DNA from 2 places in the Acidovorax sp. 1608163 genome. Region 2 is predicted to be linked to the other one. Evidence: predicted binding sites of a transcription regulator. Region 2 holds the regulator's gene; the other holds the start of a gene.
The links. The regulator FliA, encoded in region 2, starts transcription of late flagellar genes. The targets are predictions, from matches to a motif close to CTAAAGTTTNNNNNNNNNNNGCCGNTA.
Positions count from the first base shown of each region.

Region 1: the regulator FliA is predicted to act here: its motif matches at 8,350-8,376, upstream of EAG14_RS15135 (flagellin).

Region 1 is NZ_CP033069.1:3,407,154-3,419,269, forward strand. It holds gene ileS (isoleucine--tRNA ligase) at 1-1,185, shown strand, start outside; gene lspA (signal peptidase II) at 1,186-1,695, shown strand; gene EAG14_RS22880 (hypothetical protein) at 1,901-2,038, shown strand; gene EAG14_RS15115 (Na/Pi cotransporter family protein) at 2,035-3,693, shown strand; gene EAG14_RS15120 (shikimate dehydrogenase) at 3,742-4,662, opposite strand; gene EAG14_RS15125 (bile acid:sodium symporter family protein) at 4,765-5,763, opposite strand; gene EAG14_RS15130 (LysR family transcriptional regulator) at 5,889-6,788, shown strand; gene EAG14_RS15135 (flagellin) at 6,826-8,289, opposite strand; gene EAG14_RS15140 (NUDIX domain-containing protein) at 8,426-9,274, opposite strand; gene EAG14_RS15145 (quinone oxidoreductase) at 9,292-10,275, opposite strand; gene EAG14_RS15150 (DMT family transporter) at 10,459-11,358, shown strand; gene EAG14_RS15155 (EAL domain-containing protein) at 11,380-12,116, opposite strand, start outside.
Region 2 is NZ_CP033069.1:607,048-619,163, reverse strand. It holds gene EAG14_RS02770 (flagellar biosynthesis protein FlhB) at 1-658, shown strand, start outside; gene flhA (flagellar biosynthesis protein FlhA) at 655-2,739, shown strand; gene flhF (flagellar biosynthesis protein FlhF) at 2,736-4,307, shown strand; gene EAG14_RS02755 (hypothetical protein) at 4,300-5,112, shown strand; gene EAG14_RS02750 (RNA polymerase sigma factor FliA) at 5,117-5,830, shown strand; gene EAG14_RS02745 (hypothetical protein) at 5,965-6,348, opposite strand; gene flgM (flagellar biosynthesis anti-sigma factor FlgM) at 6,386-6,706, opposite strand; gene flgA (flagellar basal body P-ring formation chaperone FlgA) at 6,799-7,533, opposite strand; gene flgB (flagellar basal body rod protein FlgB) at 7,849-8,313, shown strand; gene flgC (flagellar basal body rod protein FlgC) at 8,339-8,743, shown strand; gene EAG14_RS02720 (flagellar hook assembly protein FlgD) at 8,762-9,436, shown strand; partial or broken gene flgE (flagellar hook protein FlgE) at 9,484-10,763, shown strand; gene flgF (flagellar basal-body rod protein FlgF) at 10,943-11,683, shown strand; gene flgG (flagellar basal-body rod protein FlgG) at 11,730-12,116, shown strand, end outside.

The DNA of each region.
Region 1 (12,116 bases), 2.2 Mb from region 2:
ATCCTGGAAGTGTGGTTTGACTCCGGCTCCACCTTCAGCCACGTGCTGCGTGGCACGCACCCCAACGTGCACCACGACACCGGCCCCGAGGCCGACCTGTACCTGGAAGGCCACGACCAGCACCGGGGCTGGTTCCACAGCTCACTGCTGCTGGCCAGCGCGCTGGAAGGCCGTGCGCCCTACCGTGGCCTGCTCACGCACGGCTTCACCGTGGATGCCAAGGGCATCAAGATGAGCAAATCGCTCAAGAACGGCATCGATCCTCAGGAGATCAGCAACAAGCTGGGCTCGGAAATCATCCGCCTGTGGGTGGCCGCCAGCGACTACTCCGGCGACATCGCGGGCGACGAGAAGATCCTCGCCCGGGTGGTGGACGCGTATCGCCGCATCCGCAACACCCTGCGCTTCTTGCTGGCCAACGTGAGCGACTTTGATCCCACGAAGGACGCCGTGCCATTTGGCGACATGCTGGAGATCGACCGCTACGCCCTCACCCGCGCAGCCGAATTCCAGGCCACGGTGCTGGCCCACTACAAGGTGTATGAATTCCACCCCGTGGTGGCCAAGCTGCAGCTGTACTGCTCGGAAGACTTGGGCGGCTTCTACCTGGACGTGCTCAAGGACCGCCTGTACACCACAGCCCCCAAGAGCCTGGCCCGCCGCAGCGCCCAGACCGCGCTGTACCAGATCACCCACGCCATGCTGCGCTGGATGGCGCCGTTCCTCTCCTTCACGGCCGAAGAGGCATGGAAGGTGTTTGGCAGCTCCGACTCCATCTTCCTGGAGACCTATGGCTCCATCGCCAGCGCCGACGAAGGCCTGCTGGCCAAGTGGACACGCATCCGCGAGATCCGCGACGTGGTGAACAAGGAGATCGAGACGCTGCGCGCCGCAGGCCAGGTGGGCTCGCCCCTGCAAGCCAACGTGACGCTCACGGCAGCCCCCGAGGACTACGCCTTGCTGAGCAGCCTGGGTGACGACCTGAAGTTTGTGTTCATCATCTCCGCTATCGAATTGGCAGCTGGTAGCGCTTTGCAGATCAGCGTTACAAGCAGCTCCAGTGCCAAATGCGAGCGCTGCTGGCACTACCGCGACGATGTAGGCCAAGACGCAGCCCACCCCACCATTTGCGGCCGCTGCACCAGCAACCTCCATGGCGCCGGTGAAAACCGGGTGTGCGCTTAAATGGCGGGCGCGCAAACCTTCGGCGGGCAGTCTGTGGCCCGCAGCATGGGCTGGTGGCTGCTGTGGGCCGTGGTCATTGTGGTGGCCGACCAGTGGACCAAGGACCTGATCCTGCGCAACTACCAATGGGGTGAAGCCACGCACATCACGGGCTTCTTCAACATCGTGCGCGCCCACAACACCGGTGCGGCGTTTTCCTTCCTGTCGAATGCAGGGGGATGGCAGCGTTGGCTGTTCACGGGCATTGGGGCCGTGGCCAGCATTTTCATTGTGTGGCAGCTGTACAAGCACCCCACCCAAAAGCTGTTTTGCTTTGCGCTGGCCAGCGTCATGGGTGGCGCCATCGGCAATGTGGTGGACCGCCTCATGCACGGCTACGTGGTGGATTTTCTGGACTTCCACGCCATGGGCACGCACTTCCCCGCGTTCAATGTGGCGGACTCCGCCATCACCGTGGGGGCTGTTTGCCTGATTCTGGATGAACTGCTGAGAGCGCGTCGCGAGCGCTGAGCCGGTGCAGCCACACTGTGGCGCCCTTCCCCACCCAACGGCCCGCCTTGTGCGGGCCGTTGGCGTTATGGCATGTGCCACATGCGTCATGCACGATGCCTCGCCAGCCTCATGGGCTTCTGCGCGGACGCTATCGATTCAGGAGTATGCTTGTGTGTCAATTTGATGAAAAACAAGGGTGAGCGCGTTTTTTGCATAACCCGTTATGCGATCGCTCAACGGCCCGGCCAGCACCTGCAGTGTTTCGGCCAAAGGTCGGCAAGAGCCACGCGACATGCTGCGGGTGGGTGCTGAACAAGCCCGCCGCAAGCACCACAACAAGAACAACGACGGTATTTCATGAAGCATCTGTTGAACCTACTGGCCGCTGTGGCCCTGCTCATCTGGGGCACCCATCTGGTGCGCACCGGCATCCTGCGTGTGTTTGGCGCCAACCTGCGCCAGCTCATCGCCCGCAGCGTCAGCACGCGGTTCACGGCGGTGCTGTCCGGCATGGGGGTCACGGCGCTGGTGCAGTCCAGCACAGCCACGGCGCTCATCGTGTCATCGTTCGTAGGCCAGGGGCTGGTGGGGCTGCCTGCGGCGCTGGCCGTGATGCTGGGGGCCGACGTGGGCACCAGCGTGATGGCGGTGGTGTTTGCCATGGACCTGTCCTGGCTGTCGCCCCTCTTCATCTTTGTGGGGGTGGTGCTGTTCATCTCGCGCAAAGACACGGCCGTGGGCCGCGTGGGGCGAGTGCTCATTGGCCTGGGCCTGATGCTGCTGGCGCTGCGGCTGATCACCGAATCCACCACCGTCCTCACCCAGTCACCCACCGTGCGCACCCTGCTGGGCGCACTCACCAGCGATTTGCTGCTGGAGATTTTCACGGGCTCGGTGCTGGCCGTACTGTCTTACTCCAGCCTGGCCACTGTGCTGCTCACGGCCACGCTGGCGGGCTCTGGCGGTATTCCGGTGGACGTGGCCCTGGGCCTGGTGGTGGGGGCCAACCTGGGCAGTGGCCTGCTGGCCGTGCTCACCACACTCAAGGCCAATGTGCAGACCCGGCAGGTTCCGATGGGCAACCTGATGTTCAAAGTCATCGGCGTGGTCATCATGACCCCGCTGATTGGCCTGTGGCTGCGCCACGCACGCCCCTATGTGCCCGACACCGCGAGCCTGGTGGTGCTGTTCCACCTCGCGTTCAACCTGGTGGTGGGCCTGGTGTGCATCGGGCTCACCCGCCCCGTGTCCAGGCTGGTTCAGCGCATTCTGCCCACGGCCGATGCGCAAGCCCCGTCGGCAGGCAGCCGCCCGCAGCACCTGGACCCTTCCGCGCTCGCCACCCCCTCACTGGCCATCTCCTGCGCCGCCCGCGAGGCGCTGCACCAGGCCGACGTGGTCGAGTCCATGCTGCTGGGCCTGCACCAGGTGATTCGCACCGATGACCAGAAGCTGGCAGAAGACCTGCGCAAGCTCGACGACCAAGTCGATGGCCTGTACTCGGCCATCAAGTACTACATGACCAAGATCTCTCGCGAAGCGCTGGACGAGCGCGAGGGGCGGCGCTGGGCCGACATCATCAGCTTCACCATCAACATGGAACAGATTGGCGACATCATCGAGCGCGTGTTGATCGACATCGAGGACAAGAAGATCAAAAAGGGCCGCCAGTTCTCCGAGGCTGGCATGGAAGAAATCAACGAGCTGCACACCCGCCTGGTGGCCAACCTGCGCCTGGCCATGAGCGTGTTCCTCAACGGCAACGTGCGCGATGCACAAAAGCTGCTGGAAGAAAAAGCACGCTTTCGTGACCTGGAGCGTGCCTACTCGGCCACCCACCTGGCGCGCCTGTCGGACAACACGGTGCAGAGCATCGAGACCAGTTCCCTGCACATTGACCTGATCAGCGAACTCAAGCGCATCAACTCGCTGCTGTGCTCCATTGCCTACCCCATCCTGGAGTCCGCTGGCGCGCTGGCCCCCAGCCGCCTCAAGCCCACGCCCGATCAGGTGTGACGTTGCGACAACGTCGACTGCATCGGGTAGCAGTCAGCGGGCATTCGGTCAGGCCACGCTGGTGCAGGGGTAGCGCAGGGGCTGGGTGATCTCGGCCGCCAGCGCAGGTGGGTAGATCAGTTCACGCACAAAGTTCGCGTCCTCGCGCACCATCTGCGCAGCCTCTGGCAGGCCAAAGTAGTCCAGGTAAAACGGCATCTGCTGGATGAGCATCTCAAACCCCGGCTGCGCATGCAGCCCACGCGAGCGGGCGGCGCGCACCAGCGGGGTGGGCTGGTTGCGCAGCAAGATGTCAAACAGCGCGGCATGCGGCTCCATGCGATCCACATCGCAGGGCAGCGGGTCATCGTTACCCAGCCCCACGGCCGATGCGTTGACCACCAGGTCGTAGCCAGCGGGGTCACTGCTGTCCACCGCGACCACATTGGCGTCAAAAAATCCATCCAGCTCCGTGGCCAGCCCAATCGCCTTGCCGGGCACAGGGTCGTAGAAGGCGATGAACTCGGCGCCCTGGGTGGTGCCGCCTTGCGCCAGAGACACCCCAATGGCTGCAGCACTTACCCCTGCACCCAAAATCAGCACACGCTTGCCCCTGTAGGGAATGTTGAACCAATCGAGGGCACCCAAAATACCTTCGCCGTCAAACAAATCACCTTCGAGCTGGCCTTCGCTGGTCCGGCGCACGATGTTGACCGAGCGCGCCACCCGCGCCACCAGCCCGCAGCTGTCCAGCAAATGCACCACCTGCGGCTTGTGGGGCGGCGCAATGATCACGCCCTTCACGTTGCGCGCCAAAAACGTCGCCTTGAGCCACACGGCAAAGTCCCGTTCACGCACCTGCACCGGCAACATCACCGCGTCCAGGCCGCAGCGCTCAAACACCTTGTTGAACATGCGCGGTGCCCGCACGTTGGTGATGGGGTCCCCCGGGATCAGATAGATGTCGGTGCCGCCAGAAATCTTTGCCATACAGGTCTCGCTGAAAAAAGCAGGGCCCGGGCGCTGCGGGCCGGGCGGGTGTCATCGCAAGCCTGCGACTTTAATCCCAAATGGGCACGGCCCCCCCGTGCCTCATTCGCCTGCAGGCACTTGCCCATCGCGCCGCGCATAGCGCTGCGCCAGCACCGCGCACACCATCAGCTGCATCTGGTGGAACACCATGAGCGGCAGCACGATGGCGCCCACTGCATGCGATGCAAACAGCACCTTGGCCATGGGCACGCCGCTGGCCAGGCTCTTTTTAGAGCCGCAGAACACGATGGTGATTTCGTCCTCTTTGGAGAAGCCCATGCGCCGCGCGGCCCAGGTGGTGGTGGCCAAGGCCAAGGCCAGCAGCATGGCGCACACCACCAACAGGCCCAACAAGGCTGGCAGCGGCAACTGCTGCCACAGCCCTTCCACCACCGCCGCGCTGAACGCGGTGTACACCACCAGCAAGATAGAACCCTGGTCCACAAACTTGAGCACAGCAGCCCGGCGCTTGACGAAGCCACCGATCCAGGGGCGCAGCAAGTGGCCCGCCACAAAAGGCACCAACAACTGCAGCATGATGCGGCCGATGTTGGCCAATGCATCGGGCTGCGCAGAGCCTGCCGTGTGCTGCGCCTCAGGCAACAGCAGGCCCACCAGCACCGGGGTGATCACAATGCCCAGCAGCGTGGACGCCGATGCACTGCAAATGGCCGCAGGCATGTTGCCGCGCGCCATGGCAGTGAAGGCAATGGCTGACTGCACCGTGGCAGGCAACACGCACAGGTACAGGATGCCGGTGTAAAGCCCCGGAGTGACCAAGCCCTGCAGCACAGGCCGCAGCGCCCAGCCCAGCAATGGAAACAGCACAAACGTGGCCCCCACCACCACGAGGTGCAGCCGCCAATGCGACAGCCCCGCCACGATGGCATCGCGCGAAAGCTTGGCCCCGTGCAAGAAGAACAGCAGCGCCACAGCGGCCACCGTCAGCCCCTCCAGCGTCTGGGCGGCCACGCCCGATGCAGGCAGCACGCTGGCCACCGTCACGGTGCCCAGCAAGGCGAGTGTGAAATTGTCAGGAAGAAAGCGGGAACGGGCCATGGGTCAAAACACACGCAAAGTCATGAACAGGGAGCACTGGCAAACCAGGGCCAAGGACTTGCATTGGACCCCAGCCCCATTCCAAAGAGAAATGGATTTCTCTGATGGATTTATGATTTGAGCGCATGAATATCACCCTGCGCCAATTGCACGTATTCCAGTCGGTGGCGGACACCCGCAACTTCAGCCGCACCGGCGATGCCGTGGGGCTGACCCAACCGGCCGTGAGCCGCTGCATCACCGAACTAGAGGCCCAACTGGGCCTGAAGCTGCTCAACCGCACCACGCGGGAGGTGACACTGACCGACGCAGGCCAGCGCCTGGCGGCACGCCTGCCCCGCGTGCTGGAGGAGCTGGAAACCACCCTGCTGGATGTGCGCGAGCTAGCGACTGAACGGCGTGGCCGCGTGCGCGTGGCCAGCAGCCCCACGCTGTCGGCCAACCTGATGCCCGACTGCATTGCCCAGGCCCACAGCGCCCTGCCAGGGCTGGAGCTGGTGCTGCTGGACCGCATTCAGAGCGCGGTACTGGCCAGCGTGTTGTCGGGCGAGGTGGACTTTGGTGTGGTGATCGATCCCAGCGAGCGCGATGCCCTGCACTGCGAGACCATCCTGACCGAGCCCTTTTGTCTGGCCTGCCCACCCGGCCACCGACTGGTCCGCAAGCGCCAGGTGCGCTGGGCTGACCTGCAGGGCGAGGCCCTGGTGCTGCTGGACCACGAATCGGGCAGCCGCCGCCTGATCGACCGCGCCCTGGCCGAGCACAGCGTGCAATGCACAGTGGCGCAAGAGGTGGGCCACCCCACCACCATCTTTCGCATGCTGGATGCGGGGCTGGGCATCTCCGTCATCCCCACCTTGGCCATCCCACCCGAGGGGCTGCCACAGCTGGCCGTGCGCCCCCTGCTCCCCCGCATCAACCGCGAGATCATGCTGGTGCACCGGCGCAACCGGGCGCTCTCGCCGGTGGCACAGGCGGCGTGGGACTTGGTGAGGGATGTGGCGGCGCAGCGGGCAAGCACATGAGCCAGCAAAGGCCTCAGGGGCTTCGGTTGCCCTGGTATCAACGCAGCAGTGACAGCACCCCTTGCGGCAACTGATTGGCCTGGGCCACCATCGCCGTGCCAGCCTGCTGCAAGATTTGCGCACGCGAGAGGTTAGCTGTTTCAGAGGCGAAATCTGCATCCAGGATGCGCGAGCGCGAGGCAGACAGGTTTTCCGAGGTGACCTGCAGGTTCGAGATAGAGGTTTCAAAGCGCGACTGCAACGCGCCGAGCTTGGCGCGTTCACCATTGATGAAACTCAGGGCGGAATCGACCGTCTTGAGTGCATCTGTCGCTTTCGCGAACGTAGTGATGTCCAGCTCAGAGACCTTCTTGATGGTGGACGACGCAGCCGTTGCGGCATTGGTGCCCGTCGCCGTTACAGAAAATGATTTCTCAGAATCCAGGGTGACATAGCCGCTCGTTTTTGCGTTGTCAGATGTGGCGTTGACTGCCAAGACAACCGCAGCGCCCACGTTGGCACCAGCAGCATCCAGTTTCTGGACCGTCACGGTGCCTGCATTGGGGGTGTTGAAGTCATTGATCAGGACATCGTTGCCGGTGGCATTGGTCATCTGTATCTTGGTGCCATCGGCGCTCAAAGCAGCCGTCACCCCGGTCTTAGAAGACTGGTCATTGATAGCGCTGATGGCGGCCGACAAACCATCAGCGGTATTGCTGGCCGACAACGTGAAAGAAATCGACTGACCCACTGTATTGTCGGACTGGATAGCCAGCGTATAAGCCCCGGCAGCCCCAAACGCTACGCTCAACTCGGTACGGGCGGTTGCGGTAACGCCCGTGTCGGCCTTGACCCCATTCACAGAAGCAGCAATAGCGGATGCGGTCGCCAAAGACGCTACAGCGATGTCTTTGCTACCCACAAAACCGTTCACCGACAGGGTCCCTGCAGTCACTCCATTGTTGTTGTTGTTTGTGGTGGTTGCCGTTCCAGCGGCAAGCACTTGGTTGTTGCCATAACCGTTGGTGCGCAAGTCCCCGGTCGAGGCGACGATGGTTTGGTTTGCGTTGGCCCCCACCTGGAACTGCTGCGTGCCAAAACTGCCATCCATCAGCTTCATACCGTTGAATTCAGTGGTTTTGGAAATGCGGTCCAACTCGCTCACCAACTGACCCACTTCTGCCTGCAGGGCCTGGCGGTCGCCAGCGCTGTTGGTGGCATTGGCAGACTGCACAGCCAGTTCACGCACACGCTGCAAGATATCACCTGAAGCCTTGAGCGCGCCCTCCGCCGTCTGGGCCAGGGATATGCCGTCGTTGGCATTGCGCACCGCCTGGTTCAAGCCTTTGATTTGGCTGGTAAAGCGCTCGGAAATGGCCAGCCCTGCGGCATCGTCCTTGGCGCTGTTGATGCGCAGCCCAGAGGAAAGGCGCTGGATGGAAGTATTGAGCGAAGACTGACTGGCACCGAGGTTGCGCTGTGCGGTCAGTGAGGCGACGTTGGTATTGATGGTGGCTGCCATGCGCGCGATCCTGCTAAGTGTCTTGTGGGTTTCAAGGGCGGTTTAGGCCGACCACTCTCGTATCGGCGCGCTGCCAAAAAACTTGAGCAAAGTCAGGACGCGCTTCGCTCCAACCCTGCGCAGGATCGCGCGCCCGTCACCACCGGTAAAAGCCAGCCAACACCAGTGCGGCTTCTGAGGTAAAAGCCCCCTGCACCATGCGCTCATGCACCTGTGCCGGGGCGAGCAGCTCAAACCGCTCCACCTCTCCGTCCTGGTTGTTGGGCTCCAGTGCGTGCGGCACCTGGGCCTGGAACCAGTCGATGCGCTCGACCATGAAGCCCACGCCACCGCCCTCGCGGCTGGGGCGGCTGAAGTCGACATGGCCGCCGTGGGTGACGGCCTCTAGCTGGGCCACGTCCAGCCCCGCTTCTTCCCAGGTTTCGCGGGCCAAGGCCTGGGGCAATGAATCGGCGGCAGACACCATGCCGCCCATCAGCGTGTCCCACATGCCGGGGTTGTTGGGCTTGGTGAGCGAGCGCTTTTGTACCCACATGCGGCCGTCGGGCGCCAGGCCCACCAGGTGCACGGCGCGCGTGGTGATGCCCAGCACGCGCACGGCGCCCCGCTCTACCGTGCCCACCACCTCGCCTTGCGGGTTGGTCACGGCCAGTTGCTCGTTGCGCCACGGGCCGCAGCGGCCTGCGGCATGCAGGACGGCAGCCACCGCATTGAGCGCTGGGGTGATCTCTTCGGGCGCCACCTGCAAGTGCCATGCGGGCCCTGCACCCAACTCCTGAATTGATAGCTGGTAGCGCTTATCCAGCAAGCGCTGCAGGCCAATCTCATTCAAAAAACCCTGGGCCACCGAACCCACCACCTGCCCTGCTGCCACCAGCGGCATGCGGGCCTGGGCTGCGGGCTGGTGGGCCGCCTGGCGGGCGGTCACCAGCCACTGGGCCAGGGCCGCATGGGGTGGCACGGGGCTGGGCTTCAACGCATTCAACACAGGCACACGCACCGTCACAGCGTGAGGATGGTGCAGCCGGTGGTCTTGCGCGCCTCCAGGTCGCGGTGGGCCTGCTGCACCTCAGCCAGGGGGTAACGCTGGTCGATGTGGATCTTGACTTGGCCGCTGGCGACCACCGCAAACAGGTCGTCGGCCATGGCCTGGGTGGCTTCGCGCGTGGCGATGTGGGTGAACAGCGTTTGGCGCGTGACGTACAACGAGCCCTTGGCGCCCAGCATGCCTGGGGCAAAGGCCGGCGCCGGGCCCGATGCATTGCCAAAGCTGGCCATGAGGCCGAAGGGGCGCAGGCAGTCGAGGGACTTGTCCCAGGTGTCTTTGCCCACCGAGTCGTACACCACCTTGACGCCCTTGCCCCCGGTGATGTCCTTCACGCGGGCGGCAAAGTCTTCTGTGCTGTAGTTGATGGCGTGGGCCGCGCCGTTGGCCAGTGCCAGCTGGCATTTGGCGTCTGACCCGGCCGTGCCGATCAGCTGCAGGCCCAGGGCCTTAGCCCACTGGCAGGCGATGAGCCCCACCCCGCCCGCTGCGGCATGGAACAGCACAAAGTCACCAGGCTGCAGGCCTTCCACCGGCAGTGTTTTCTTGAGCAGGTACTGCGCCGTCAGGCCCTTGAGCATCATGGCAGCGCCGGTCTCAAAGTCGATGGCATCGGGCAGCTTGCACACTGTCTTGGCGGGCATGACACGCGCCTCGCAGTAGCTGCCGGGGGGCGCGCTGGCGTAGGCGGCGCGGTCGCCGGGTTGCAGGTGCGTGACACCCTCGCCCACGGCCTCGACCACCCCGGCGCCCTCCATGCCAATGGTGGCGGGCATGCCCAGCGGGTACAGGCCCGTGCGGTGGTACACGTCAATGAAGTTCAGGCCCACGGCACGGTGGCGGATGCGGATCTCGCCGGGCCCGGGCTCACCCACCGGCACATCAACAATCTGGAGTTCTTCGGGACCACCATGCTGGCGGATCTGGACGGCAAGGCTCATGGCAACAGGCTCCTGTAAGGGGTGGAACGCGCCAACGGCGCGTGCAGGACAAACGGCCGCCATCCTGCCATGAATCCACCAGCCTTGCCTGCCGAGCTTTCTGTGGCACACGAGCGCGACGAAGGGCTGCGCGCAGTACCCCTTCCCTGCAGCGCGCACACCAAGGCCGTTACATTTCTGGGCATGACCCAAAGACTCACGCCCGGCACGGCGGCGCTGCTGGTAACCGCCCCCCTGCTGTGGGCCGGCAACGCCGTGGTAGGCCGACTGGTGCACACCATGATTGCCCCCATCGCCTTGAACTTCATTCGCTGGCTGCTGGCCTTTGCCATCCTGCTGCCCCTGGCGCATGCGGTGTTGCGCAAAGACAGCCCGCTGTGGCCGCACTGGCGGCGTTATGCCGTGCTGGGACTGCTGGGCATTGGGCTGTACAACGCGCTGCAGTACATGGCGCTGCAAACCTCCACGCCCATCAATGTGACGCTGGTGGGCTCCAGCATGCCGGTATGGATGCTGGCCGTGGGCACGCTGTTCTTTGGTGCCAAGGTCACGCGCCAGCAGCTGGCCGGTGCCGTGCTGTCCATCGCCGGGGTGCTCATCGTCTTGAGCCGGGGCGAGTGGGGCCAGTTGCTGGCGCTGCGCCTGGTGCCGGGCGACCTCTTCATGCTGCTGGCCACGGGGTCTTGGTCGTTTTACAGCTGGCTGCTGGTGCGCACCAGCGAGCCCGCCAGCCTGCGGGGTGACTGGGCGGCGTTTTTGATGGCGCAGATGGTGTTCGGCCTGGGCTGGTCGGGCGCATTTGCGGGCGTGGAATGGGGCCTGGGCCGCACGCACATTGACTGGAGCTGGCCCCTGGCGGCGGCGCTGGCCTTCATTGCCGTGGGGCCTGCCGTGCTGGCCTACCGCTGCTGGGGCGTGGGCGTTCAGCGGGCGGGGCCTGCCGTGGCGGGTTTCTTCATCAACCTGACGCCGCTGTTTGCCGCGCTGCTGTCGGCCGCGTTCCTGGGGGAGACGCCGCACCTGTTCCACGGCGTGGCGTTCGCGCTGATCGTGGGAGGGATTGTGGTGTCGTCTAGGCGCTGAGGCGCAGCCCCTCGGAGGGCCTTAGGCCTCCAGACCGGCGGCAGCCGGATCGCGGGCCAGCAGGGCTTCCAGCTCTTGCACAGGCATGGGGTGGCCCAGCAAATAGCCCTGGAAGTAGTGGCAGCCGTAGCGGGCCAATGTGTCGCGCTGCTCGGCGGTTTCCACCCCTTCGGCAATCACGTCCAGCTCCAGGTTGCGCGCCATGCCGATGATGGTCTGCACGATCACATCGTCGGTCTGCTTGGCGCCCAGGTTGCGCACAAAGGACTGGTCGATCTTGAGCTGGTCCAGCGGCAGGCGCGTGAGGTAGGCCAGAGACGAGTAGCCGGTGCCAAAGTCGTCCACCGAAAACCGCACGCCCTTGGTCTTGAGTTGCACCATCTTGGCAATGGTGTCGTCCACATCGTCCAACACCAGTGATTCCGTCAGCTCCAGTTTGAGCAGATGGGCTTGGGCCCCGGTCTCGCGCAGCACCTCGACCACCCGGGCCACAAAGTCGCGCTGGCGAAACTGCCGCGCGCTGACGTTGACCGACACCTGCACATGCTGGTAGCGGGCATCGCCCTTCCAGGCGGCAAGTTGCTCACACGCCGTGCGCAGCACCCAGTGGCCAATGGGCACGATCAACTCGCTCTCCTCGGCAACGGCGATGAACTGCCCTGGCGCCACCAGACCGCGCTCAGGATGGCGCCAGCGGATGAGCCCCTCCACCCCCACGATGCGCCCATCCAGGCGCTGTTGGGGTTGGTAGTGCAGCT
Region 2 (12,116 bases):
CGAAAGCATTGCCATGCTGGTGGCCCAGCCCTCCACCAGTGCCATCCGCTTCATGGCCGACTGGCTCACCACCGGTGTGAGCATGCTGTTGCTGGTGGTGTTTCTGGCAGCGCTGGTGGACATCCCACTGCAAGCCTTCTTCTTCAAATCCGGGCTCAAGATGTCCCACGAAGAAGTGAAGCAAGAGCACAAGGAATCCGAAGGCGACCCTCACACCAAGGGACGCATCCGCCAAAAGCAGCGCGAGCTGGCAGACCGCGCCAGCGTGAGCGCCGTGCCCAAGGCCGACTTTGTGGTGATGAACCCCACCCACTACGCCGTGGCCCTGAAGTACGACGAAGCCACCATGGCCGCGCCCCAGGTGATTGCACGCGGCACCGACCTGGTGGCCATGCGCATCCGTGATCTGGCCAAGGGCCACGAAATCCCCGTATTGCAATCGCCCATGCTGGCGCGGGCACTGTATGCCCACGCCGAACTGGACCAGGCCATTCCTGCCACGCTGTACACCGCCGTGGCCCAGGTGCTGGCCTATGTGTACCGACTCAAGGCCGCGCTGCGTGGCGAAGGCCGCATGCCTGGCGAGCTGATTGAGCCCTATGTCCCCCCTGAGCTGGATCCGCTGAACAAGCTCTCTGCCAAAGGCGCTGCTGTATGAACACCTCTGTCAACTCCCTGAGGCTGTGGGCAGGCAAGAACACCTCCGTCTTGCAAGGCATGTCCGCACCACTGCTGGTGGTGGCGATCCTGGCGCTGATGGTGCTGCCCATCCCCGCCTGGCTGCTGGACGCCTTTTTCACCCTCAACATCGCCGTGGCCTTGATGGTGATGATGGTGGCGGCCTACATGATCCGGCCACTGGACTTTGCAGCCTTCCCGTCCGTGTTGCTGCTCACCACGCTGATGCGTCTGTCGCTGAACGTGGCTTCCACCCGCGTGGTGCTGCTCGAAGGCCACACGGGTCCCGGCGCCGCTGGCGCGGTGATTGAGGCCTTCGGGCACTTCCTGATCGGCGGCAACTTTGCCGTCGGTCTGATCGTGTTTGCGATTCTGGTGGTCATCAACTTCATCGTGGTGACCAAGGGCGCCGAGCGTATTGCCGAGGTGTCTGCCCGCTTCACCCTGGACGCCATGCCAGGCAAGCAGATGGCCGTGGATGCCGACCTGAACGCAGGCCTGATCGACGAAAAGGAAGCCAAGCGCCGCCGCGCTGAAGTGGGCGAAGAAGCCAACTTCTTCGGCTCCATGGACGGCGCCTCCAAGTTCGTGCGCGGGGACGCGGTGGCCGGTATCCTGATTTTGCTGATCAACATCGTGGGCGGCTTCACGATCGGCATTCTTCAGCACGGCTTGACGGCCAAGCAGGCTGCCGACAGCTACATCCTGCTGGCCATCGGTGATGCACTGGTGGCGCAGATTCCTGGCCTGTTGATCTCGGTGGCGGCTGCCATGGTGGTCTCGCGCGTGGGCAAAGAGCAGGACATGGGTCGCCAGATCGTGCAGCAGCTGTTCATGTCGCCCCGTGTGCTGGGCGTGACGGCAGGCATTCTGATCATGCTGGGCCTCATCCCCGGCATGCCGCACATCGTATTTTTGGTGATTGGCGGCTCGCTGGGCTACTGGGCTTGGGTGCTGTACCAGCGCCAGCAAATCCCGCCAGAGCCCGAAGCCCCGCCCGCCCCCATCGCAGCCGATGGGGAGGCCACCTGGGACGACCTGCAGCCCATTGACCTGCTGGGCCTGGAACTGGGTTACCGACTGATTTCGCTGGTGGACAAGAGCCGCCAGGGCGACCTGCTCACCCGCATCAAGGGCGTGCGCCGCAAGTTTGCGCAAGAGGTGGGCTTCCTGCCCCCTGCCGTGCACGTGCGAGACAACCTCGAACTCAAGCCCAGCGGCTATCGCATCACCCTGCGCGGCGTGGTGGTGGGCGAGGGCGAAGCCTTCCCCGGCATGTTCCTGGCCATCAACCCCGGCGGCATCACCACACCCCTCATCGGCACCCCCACCACCGACCCCGCTTTCGGTTTGCCTGCGCACTGGATTGACGACCGGCAAAAGGAAGCGGCACAAATGGCGGGTTTTACCGTCGTTGATTCAGAAACCGTGATGGCGACGCATTTGTCACACTTGATGCAAGTCCAGGCAGCCAAGCTCCTCAGTCGCACCGAAACCCAGCAACTGGTGGAACACGTGGCAAAACTGGCCCCCAAGCTCATCGAAGAAGTGGTTCCGAAAATGGTCTCGATCGCAACGTTTCAGAAAGTTCTCCAGCTGCTGCTGGAAGAGTCTGTGCACATCCGCGACATCCGCACCATCATCGAAACCCTGGCAGAGCATGCAGGCTCCGTCGCAGACCCTGTGGAGCTGGCCCGGCGCGTGCGCATTGCACTGTCGCCTGCCATCGTCCAGCAGATCTACGGTCCCACCCGCGAACTCAACGTCATCGCCATCGAGCCTGGGCTGGAACGCCTTCTGGTGCAGGCCTTGGGCAACGCCTCCGGCCCCGCGCTGGACCCTGGCGTCGCCGACATCCTGACCCAAAAAGCGGCTGAAGTGGCACTCAAGCAGGAAGAGATGGGCTTGCCCGCCTGCCTGCTGGTGCCTGACCAGATCCGCAACGCCATCTCCCGCCTGGTGCGCCGCGTCGCCCCCCGCCTGCAGGTGCTTGCGCACAGTGAAATTCCTGAGACCCACACCATCCGGATTGGGCCCATTCTCAAAGGTGCATCAGCATGAACATCAAACGCTTTACCGCCCCCACCTCCCGCGAGGCATTGGCCAAGGCGCGCATGGCCTTTGGCGAGGGCACCCTCATCCTGTCCAACCGCCCCACCGCCAACGGCGTGGAGGTGGTGGCCACGGCAGAAGACACCTTGTCGGCACTCGACAACGCAGCCCAGAACGCAGGCGGCCCGACGGGCTCCATGGGCTCGCAAGGCAAGTCGCTGCAAGGTGGCCGTGATTTTCAGGATTCGCGCAGCGCCCTGCACGAGCCCCTGCTGGCCCCCAAGAGCGCCGCCCGTGCACCGGCACGCCCCATGCAGATTGCGGCCACTGCCAACCGTCACAACCCGGTGGAAGAAGACACCGAGCAACTGGCCATGAGCACGCTGTCCTTCCAGGACTACGTGCGTGAACGCATGCTGCGCCGCCGCCATGAAGTGATGAATGGCCCGGCCGAGCCGCCAACGTTTGCCGAGCGCAGCCGCAACCAAGACCGCGACTTCCCCCGCGAGCGCCCCGCTGCCCCAGCCGTGGTGCGCCACAACCCTCTGCGCTCCATCCCGATGGACCTGCCAGAACCGCCTCCTCGCCGCAAGGCCGAAGCCGCAGCGCCCGCTGCCTCCATGGCCCAGCAGCAAAGCCTGATGAACGAGCTGCACGCCATGAAGGAGATGATTGAAGACCGCTTCAACACCATGGCCTGGCTGGGTCAGGCCAAGCAAAACCCCATCCAGTCGAACCTGATGCTGAAGATGATCCGTGCAGGCTACTCGCCCGCACTGGCCCGCGCCGTGCTGGAGCGCATGCCCGAGGACCTGTCGGCAGGCGACGCTGTGCGCTGGCTCATGGATGTGCTCGAACGCAACCTCAAGACCGACGAGAACGAAGCGCCGCTGTACGAGCAAGGCGGCATCTTTGCCCTGGTCGGCTCTACCGGCGTGGGCAAAACCACCACCACCGCCAAGCTGGCCGCGCTGTGCGCCCGCGTGCATGGCCCTGGCAGTGTGGGCCTGATCACGCTGGACACCTACCGCGTGGGGGCCCACGAACAACTGCGCACCTACGGCCGCATGCTGGGCATCGTGGCGCACCTGGCCCACGACCGTGCCGCACTGCAAGACCTGCTGGGCCTGCTCAGTGGCAAGAAAATGGTGCTGATCGACACCACTGGCGTCGCTCCGCGCGATCCCCGCAAGCGCAGCATGCTGGACGTGCTGGACCTGCCCCGCGTGAACCGGCTGCTGGTGCTCAATGCAGGCTGCCACGGAGACACGCTGGACGATGTGCTCACCTCTTTCAAGACCGCTGGCTCGCAGCAGGCCATCCTGTCCAAGGTGGACGAAGCCGTGAAGCTGGGGCCCTCGATTGACGCGCTGATCCGCCACCAAATGGTGCTGCGCGGCGTCACCAACGGCCAGCGGGTGCCCGAAGACTGGGAACCCGCCGAAGCGCACAAACTCATCAGCACCTCCATGCGCGCGCCCGTGAAGTCGGCGTTTGACCCCAAGGCGTCAGACCTGAACTACTACTTCTCGAACGCACCCGAGGCCCTGACAGAGAAAGGACTTGTGGATGCTTGATACCGGCTTTCACCAGGCGGCAGGCCTGAGCAGCTTCACGCCGCAAGCCCAGTTGCGCGTGCTGGCGGTGGCCAGCCAGGAGCGCGCCTCCAGCGGGCTGGAGATGCTTTGGCAGATTTGCGCCAACCTGCAGCGCCTGGGCTACCCCGTGATGGTGCTGGACGGTACCGCACTGGAAACCGACGACACCCCAGGCCTGAGCCATGTGCTGCAGCAAGCCCCCTGGAACGACGGCCTGGGCACCAGCGCCAGCGCCTCGGTCACCTCGGTGGCCGTGATCCCAGCGGCGCGGGGCCTGCACCAGTTGCAGCGACAGGCCTACACCGAAGGCGCCCCCCCGCTGCAAGGGCTGCTGCCGTACTTCCGCGCCTACGGGCTGCTGGTGCTGCACGCCCCGGCAGGGCTGTTGGGCCCCTTGCTTACGCACACCAGCACCATCCCGCTGGCGGTGATGGAGGGCGGCTCCGCCGGTGTTTTGTCCTGCTATAAAAGCCTCAAGCAGATTGCCACGCACTCCGGCCTGCCCTGCACTGTGGCCTCGGTGCTGCAAGGCGATGGCGCCAGCGAACGTCGCCGCACGCTGGGCGCGTTACGCACCTTGCAAGACTGCGCCGAACGCCACCTGGGCGGGCGCGTGCGCACGACCACCGTCTCGGCCAATAACCCTCATGACGTTCAACGCTTGGCCTTGCAACTGCTGGAAAACGCGGGCACCATCAGTGGACCGCTGACTGCGCTACCATCCAGCCACGTGACGGGTTTGTCGGGCACGCCTGAGCCAACGTCCACCGTCTGGAGCCACTGATCTGATGTACACCGCCAAAGGCCAGCTCGATCGTGATGCGATGATCCGCCAGCATGTTCCGCTGGTGAGGAGGATTGCGCACCACATGATTGCCAAGCTGCCTCCCAACGTGGAACTGGACGACCTGATCCAGGTCGGCATGATGGGCTTGGCGGATGCCCTGTCGCGCTACGAAATGGCCCAGGGCGTTCAGTTTGAGACCTTTGCCACCCAGCGCATCCGTGGCGCCATGCTTGACGAATTGCGCGAGGGCGACTGGATGTCGCGCAGCTCCCGCAAGAGCCAAAAAGACATTGAGCACGCCGTGCACCGGCTGGAACAAAAGCTGGGGCGCAGCCCGCTGGAGTCTGAAATTGCCGATGAGATGGAGTTGAGCCTGGCCGACTACCAAAGCCTGCTGGGCAAGGTGCGCGGCACGCAGCTGGTGTACCTGGAAGACATGACCCACGGCGAGGACGATGACGGTTTTCTGGACCGCCACGTGGCCGACGCTGCGGCCGACCCGGTGGAGTTGCTGCGCGACCAGCGGTTGCGCACATCGCTGGTCAACGCCATCAAAAGCCTGCCCGAACGCGAGCAGCACATCATGGGCATGTACTACGAGCACGACATGAATCTCAAAGAGATTGCCGCCGTGCTGGGCGTGACCGAATCGCGCGTGTGCCAGCTGCACAGCCAGTCCATCGCCCGCCTGCGCGCCAAGATGCGCAGCCACTGACCCAGCCACACTTAAACAAAATAGCTGCTACCGCTTGTAAATAAAGCGCCAGCAGCTATTCTTTTTATAGCAATTCCAAACCCAAGAGATTCAACCCTGCGCCAGATTGCGCACGGGAAGTGGAGGCCGTCCGCTCAACCCACCGAGCGATAGATGCGCGCTACGCCGCCCGCCTTCGCGCCTGCGGCTTGCGGGTTGGCATAGGTGGCGGTCTGGGCTCCATCGGCCTGCGGCACCACCACGGCCACTTGGCGGTCGGTCAACACCGCCACACGGGCCAGGTTGTCTCGCTGGATGGCCAAGTGTTGGCCAACGGCTGCAAGGCGCTGCTGGAATTGGGGGGGAAGTTCAGAAACTTGCTGGTGCTGCGCTTGCTCCAGCACCCAGGTAAAGCGTGCTGCTGCATCGCGCAGCGCGGTACTGGCAATCTCCAGCGAGGGAGCGTCCAGTGCCAGCAAGGCGGCAGACACCTTTTCGATGTGTTGCTCTACCGTGGTGAGGGCTTCTTCTAACGACATGGTGGTGGTGCGCTAGACAAAGCCTGGGATCAGGCGTTTATCCGCGGGCGCGAGAAAAGATTTCTTGCGCATTGGACAGCAATTTGTCCGCAATCGCATCCGCATCCACCGAAAAAGTGCCGTTATTGATGGCAGCACGCACTTCGCTCACGCGCTTGGCGTCAAAATCGCTGGTGGTGCGACCAGGCTGCTCCAGGGCGCGGGCCGAGCTGGACACAGTGACAGGCACACCGGCGGCTTGCGCAGCAGCAGCGCCTTTTGCCACCCCTTCCGCAGCAGGGGCTGGACTTTTGGCTTGCTTGGCAAGCCCCGTCTGCGCCAATGCGCCCGGGAGTTCCGGTTTTTGACCTATCTTCATCGCTCTCTCCACCACCCCGTGTGATGTGGGGCTCAGTAGCAATGTTTTCGACCCGTTTTGGGCGGACTTTAGCTATTTGTGCGGGCAAATCCTCAAAGAGTGATGGTCACTGTTCCATCTTCAGCCACAATGCCGCTCACTACGCGACCATTGTCCATTCTGACGCGCACAGTCTGCCCGACGGTGCCTGCGGACAACGCTTGCCCTGCAGAGACCACAGCATAACCCGGCCCCTGGGCAGAAACACGCACCTGTGCACCTGCGCGGAAAATGCTGGGCGCCTTGACCATGGATTGGCGCAAGGCCTGCCCGGCCATCAACTGGCGCGAGGCAGTCTGGCCCACCCAGGCCTCAGGGTTGGCCACCACCGGGGCGGGGTCGGCCGCCCAGTCCACCTCGGCTTGCGTGGCGTCGTTGGCAGTCAGCACGGCGCCGGGCGCCACGTTGCCGGTCAGCACCCAGGCGGGGCCCCAAGCCTTGATGGTGACGGGCAAGAACACATTCCAGGGCGAACGCCCCTCGACGCACCGCAGCCCCAGCCGGGTGCGCCCCCACAGGCGCGAGCCTGCAGGCAAATACGGCTCCACCCGGGCACAGGGGGCCAGGTTCAAGCGGCTGTCCAGCGCGCCCACGCTCACCTCCATGCGCAGCGTGGCGCCTGCCGCCTGGTTGCGGGCCAAGGCGTCGTCCAGCCAGTGCTGGGTCAGGTTGCCCAGCTCGGCGGCGGGGTCAGCCACCGCCTGGGCCTGGGCGGCGCCCACGGCCAATACCCCCCAAAGTGCCATGAGGGCTAGGCCAACGCTGCGCAGGGATGAAAGGGAAGGCATGGTGCGCTCTCCGGTAAAAGCGCCGACAAACCGCGGCGCGGTGGGACGGACAGCGCCACGCCGTCCGCCTGAAGGGCCCGCGCACGGTTGCCAGGGAGCACCGCCAGCGCAGCAGGGCTCTGGGTACAGCACCCAGGCCTGCGGGCCATTCCAACGCATTCACTATAGGCCGCCAAGCCCCAAGGCAAAGCCCGAAACTGCCCAGCCATTTCCGCGTTCTTCGGGCTTTAGAAAAAAACCGCCATTTCCATAATCGAACCACGCCAAAACCCGCACCGGGCCGTGGCGGCAAGCGATACAGGATGTGAGGCAACCATGCTTGACAAGATGACCAACCAGCTGGGATTTCAAGGCAACGCGCTGATACTGCGCGCCGAGCGCCAGCGCATCATCGCCAGCAACATTGCCAACGCAGACACCCCCGGCTACGTGTCGCGGGATTTCGACTTTGCCAAAACCCTGCGCGAAGCCACTGAATCGGGTGCCAGCAGCGTCGTGAAGAACCTGGCCACTGGTGGCACAGGCCCCGCCGTGAGCACCGCCACGTCAGACCCCCGGCATTTTCAAGCCACCACCACAGGTTCGGGCTCGGCATCCACACTCTCAGGCCCCAGCAAGCTGGGCTATGCCGTGCAGACCCAGCCCGCGCTGGACAACAACTCGGTGGACCTGGACCGCGAGCGCTCGAACTTCGTGGACAACGCCGTGCGCTACGAGGCCACGCTGCGCTTCATCAACGGCAACGCCAAAACCATGCTCAGCGCCATCCAGGGCCAGTAAGCCAGCGCAGAAAGCGAGACGCCCCATGTCCATGTTCTCCATCTTCAATGTGTCCAGCAGCGCCATCAGCGCGCAGTCACAGCGCCTGAACGTCGTGGCCAGCAACCTGGCCAACGTCGATGCGGTGGCGGGCCCCGATGGCAAGGCGTACAAGGCGCGCCAGGTGGTGTTTCAAACCGCCCCCATGGGCTCCGACGCCGCTGCAGGCGTGAAAGTGACCTCCATCAAGGAAAGCGATGCGCCAGGCCGCAAGGTGCATGACCCCTCACACCCCTCGGCCGACGAGCAGGGCTATGTGACGCATTCCAACGTGAACGCGGTGGAGGAAATGGTGAACATGATTTCCGCCTCGCGCTCGTACCAGAACAACGTCGAGGTCATGAACACGGCCAAGTCGCTGCTCCTCAAAACCCTGCAAATGGGCCAGTAAGCCCCAGGAGACTTCAGCATGATCCTCAGTTCGACCAAAGCCACCACATCGACCTCGTCCACCAGTGGTACGTCCAGCTCGACCACCAGCGTGGCAGACCCCAACACCGACCCCAATGCAGCGCAGGACCGGTTCCTCAAGCTGCTGGTGGCGCAGCTCAACAACCAGGACCCGATGAACCCTCTGGACAACGCCCAGATGACATCGCAAATGGCGCAGATCAACACCGTGACAGGCATCCAGCAGCTGAACCAGACCATGGCCAGCATGTCAGCGCAGTTCAACTCGCTGCAGGTCATGCAGGGCACGGCCCTGGTGGGCCGCAGTGTGATGACCGAAGGCAACAGCGTGTCCATCACCGACAAGACCGGCAAGGGCGGGTTCGAGCTGGGCTCTGCAGCCACCGGGGTCAAGGTCGAGATCCTGACCGCTGGCGGCCAAGTGGTGGACACCGTCAACCTGGGCGCACAAAGCGCCGGTCGCCACACCTTTGACTGGGATGCCAGCAAGTACACGGGCTCTACCGAAGGCCTGCAGTTCCGCATCACCGCCGTCAACGGCTCCACCAAACTCGACTCCACCGCGCTCGCGCTGTCCAAGGTGACCGCTGCAGGCGCTGAGGACGGCCAACTGGTGCTGAGCCTGTCCAACGGCAAGACCATCAATTACAGCCAGATCAAGGCCCTGGTGTAACGCCAGCCCCCAACGCATCGCATGCACCGCCCAACCAGGAGAACACCATGAGTTTCCAGCAAGGCCTCTCTGGCCTGAACGCCGCCAGCAAGAACCTGGACGTCATCGGCCACAACATTGCCAACGCCAACACCACCGGCTTCAAGGCCTCGCGTGCAGAGTTTGCCGAGATGGTGGCGTCAGCCATCGGCTCAGCGGGTGGCAACAATGCCGGCATTGGCGTGGAAACCGCCAACGTGGCGCAGCAATTCACCCAGGGCAACCTGACCATCACAGGCAACAGCCTGGATGTGGCCATCAATGGCAATGGCTTCTTCACCGTGACCCAGCCTGACGGAACGCTGGCCTACACGCGCGCCGGCAACTTCAAGCTGGACAAGGAAGGCAACATGGTGACCAACGACAACGACAAGGTCATGGGTTACCCCGTAGACCCTGTCACCGGCCTGCGCACCGGCACCGACCCGATACCGCTGGTGTTCCCCACAGCCCAGCCCATTCCGGCCAAGCAGACAACAAAGATCACGGCCGACTTCAATCTGCCAGCCACTGCCCCCAACGCAGCGGGCAACCCCACGGCGACGCCCCCCGTGCCCGCCACACCACGTGCCACGTACGGCACATCGATCAACGTTTACGACAGCCAAGGCGTGGCCAAGCCCGTCAATCTGTACTTCCAGAAAACCGCCACCGCCAACACCTGGGATGTGTACGACAAGCTGGACGACCCCACGGCGGTGCCCCCAGTGGTCGCCACGGCCATTGGGCAGATCACCTTCGACAACACCGGCAAAATCATCGGCCCCGCCGCAACACCTCCGGCCACAGGGTTCCAGCTGCCACTCAGCGTCAACCCCAGCCCCCCCAACCCCAACAACCTGCCAGCATTCAACGTGGCCGTGAGCCTGGACAACGTTTCGGAGGGGGGTCGAAATTTACCGTGTCCAACCTCAGCCAGGATGGCTACACCATTGGCGAGCTGACGGGCATCAACATCGAAAACAACGGGATGATCATGACCCGTTACTCCAACGGGGTGACCCGCTCGGAGGGGCAGATCGCGCTGTCGAGCTTTCGCAACACCCAGGGCCTGGCCTCGGTGGGCGGTAACAAATGGGTGTCGACCTTTGAATCCGGCCAACCCGTCGTGGGCACCGCCACCGACGGCAATTTTGGTGGCCTGCGCTCAGGCGCCCTGGAAGACTCCACCGTCGACCTGACGGCCGAGCTGGTCAACATGATGACCGCCCAGCGCGCCTACCAGGCCAACGCCCAGACCATCAAGACGCAAGACCAGGTGATGTCCACCCTGGTGAACTTGAGATGACACACCCCCTGAGTCGCTGCGCGCCTTCCCCCTCTCTCTACGCGCTGCGCGCTACGGGAGTGGGACGCAGCCAGCGCGGCGGGGCGGCCCTTGCGCGGCTGCCTCGGCTTGGGCCGCGCCAGCTGCACGCGCTGTGGACGGCGTGCGGAAACACAGGGAACTGAGAGGAACATCACGCCATGGACCGCATCATCTACACCAGCATGACAGGGGCCAAAGCCGCAGAGCACCGGCAAGCGGTGCTGGCCAACAACCTGGCCAATGCGTCCACCAACGGCTTTCGGGCAGAGATGTCCACCTTCCGCTCGGTGCCCGTGCAAGGCAATGGATCGACCACGCGGGTCTTCGCGCTGGAGGCCACCTCGGGCTACCTGAACACGGCAGGCCCCGCCAAGACCACCGGCCGCAACCTCGACGCCATGGCCATGGGCAACGCCTGGTTTGCCGTGCAAGGGCTCGACGGGCTGGAGGCCTACACCCGTGCGGGCTCGTTCGATGTGTCGGCTGCCGGCCAGCTGGTCACGCCCTCGGGCCTACCGGTGCTGTCTGACGGCGGCGCCCCGATTGACGTGCCCCCCCGCGCTGAAGTAACCCTGGGCGCCGATGGCACCATCACGGCCAAGACGGCAGGGCAGCCCCCGCAGGCACTGGGGCGGCTGAAGCTGGCGTCTCCCACGGCGGAAGACCCGCTCAAGCGCGGTGACGACGGCCTGTTTCGCACAGCGTCTGGCGACCCCATGCCCAACGACGCCACGGCCCGCATGCTCAGCGGTGCGGTGGAAGGCTCGAACGTGAACACCGTGGAGAGCATGGTGGGAATGATCGCCGCGTCCCGCCAGTTCGAGCAACAGATGAAGCTGCTGCAAACAGCAGAAACCAACGACAAATCGGCTGCGCAGTTGCTCAGCCTCAATGGCTGAGGCCAAGCCCGTCGCCCCACGCTGAACCGAACGCAAGGAAACCGCCATGTTCACCGCCCTCTACACCGCCAAGTCCGGCATGACTGTGCAGCAGACCAATATCGACCTGCACTCGCACAACCTGTCCAACGTGTCCACCACAGGCTTCAAGCGCAACTTCGCCAACATCGAAGACCTGGCCTACCAGAACTACCGCCAGGTGGGCGCCGCCGCCACCGAGCAAAACCAGCTGCCCACCGGGCTGCACATGGGGTTGGGCGCGCGCACGGTGTCCATCGGGCGCAACTTTGAGCAGGGCAGCCTGCAAGAGTCCAAGAACAACCTGGACGTGGCCATCAACGGCAATGGCTTTTTTGAAGTGACCATGCCCGACGGCACCATCGGCTACACCCGCGACGGCTCGTTCAAGGTGGATGCGCAAGGGCGCATGGTG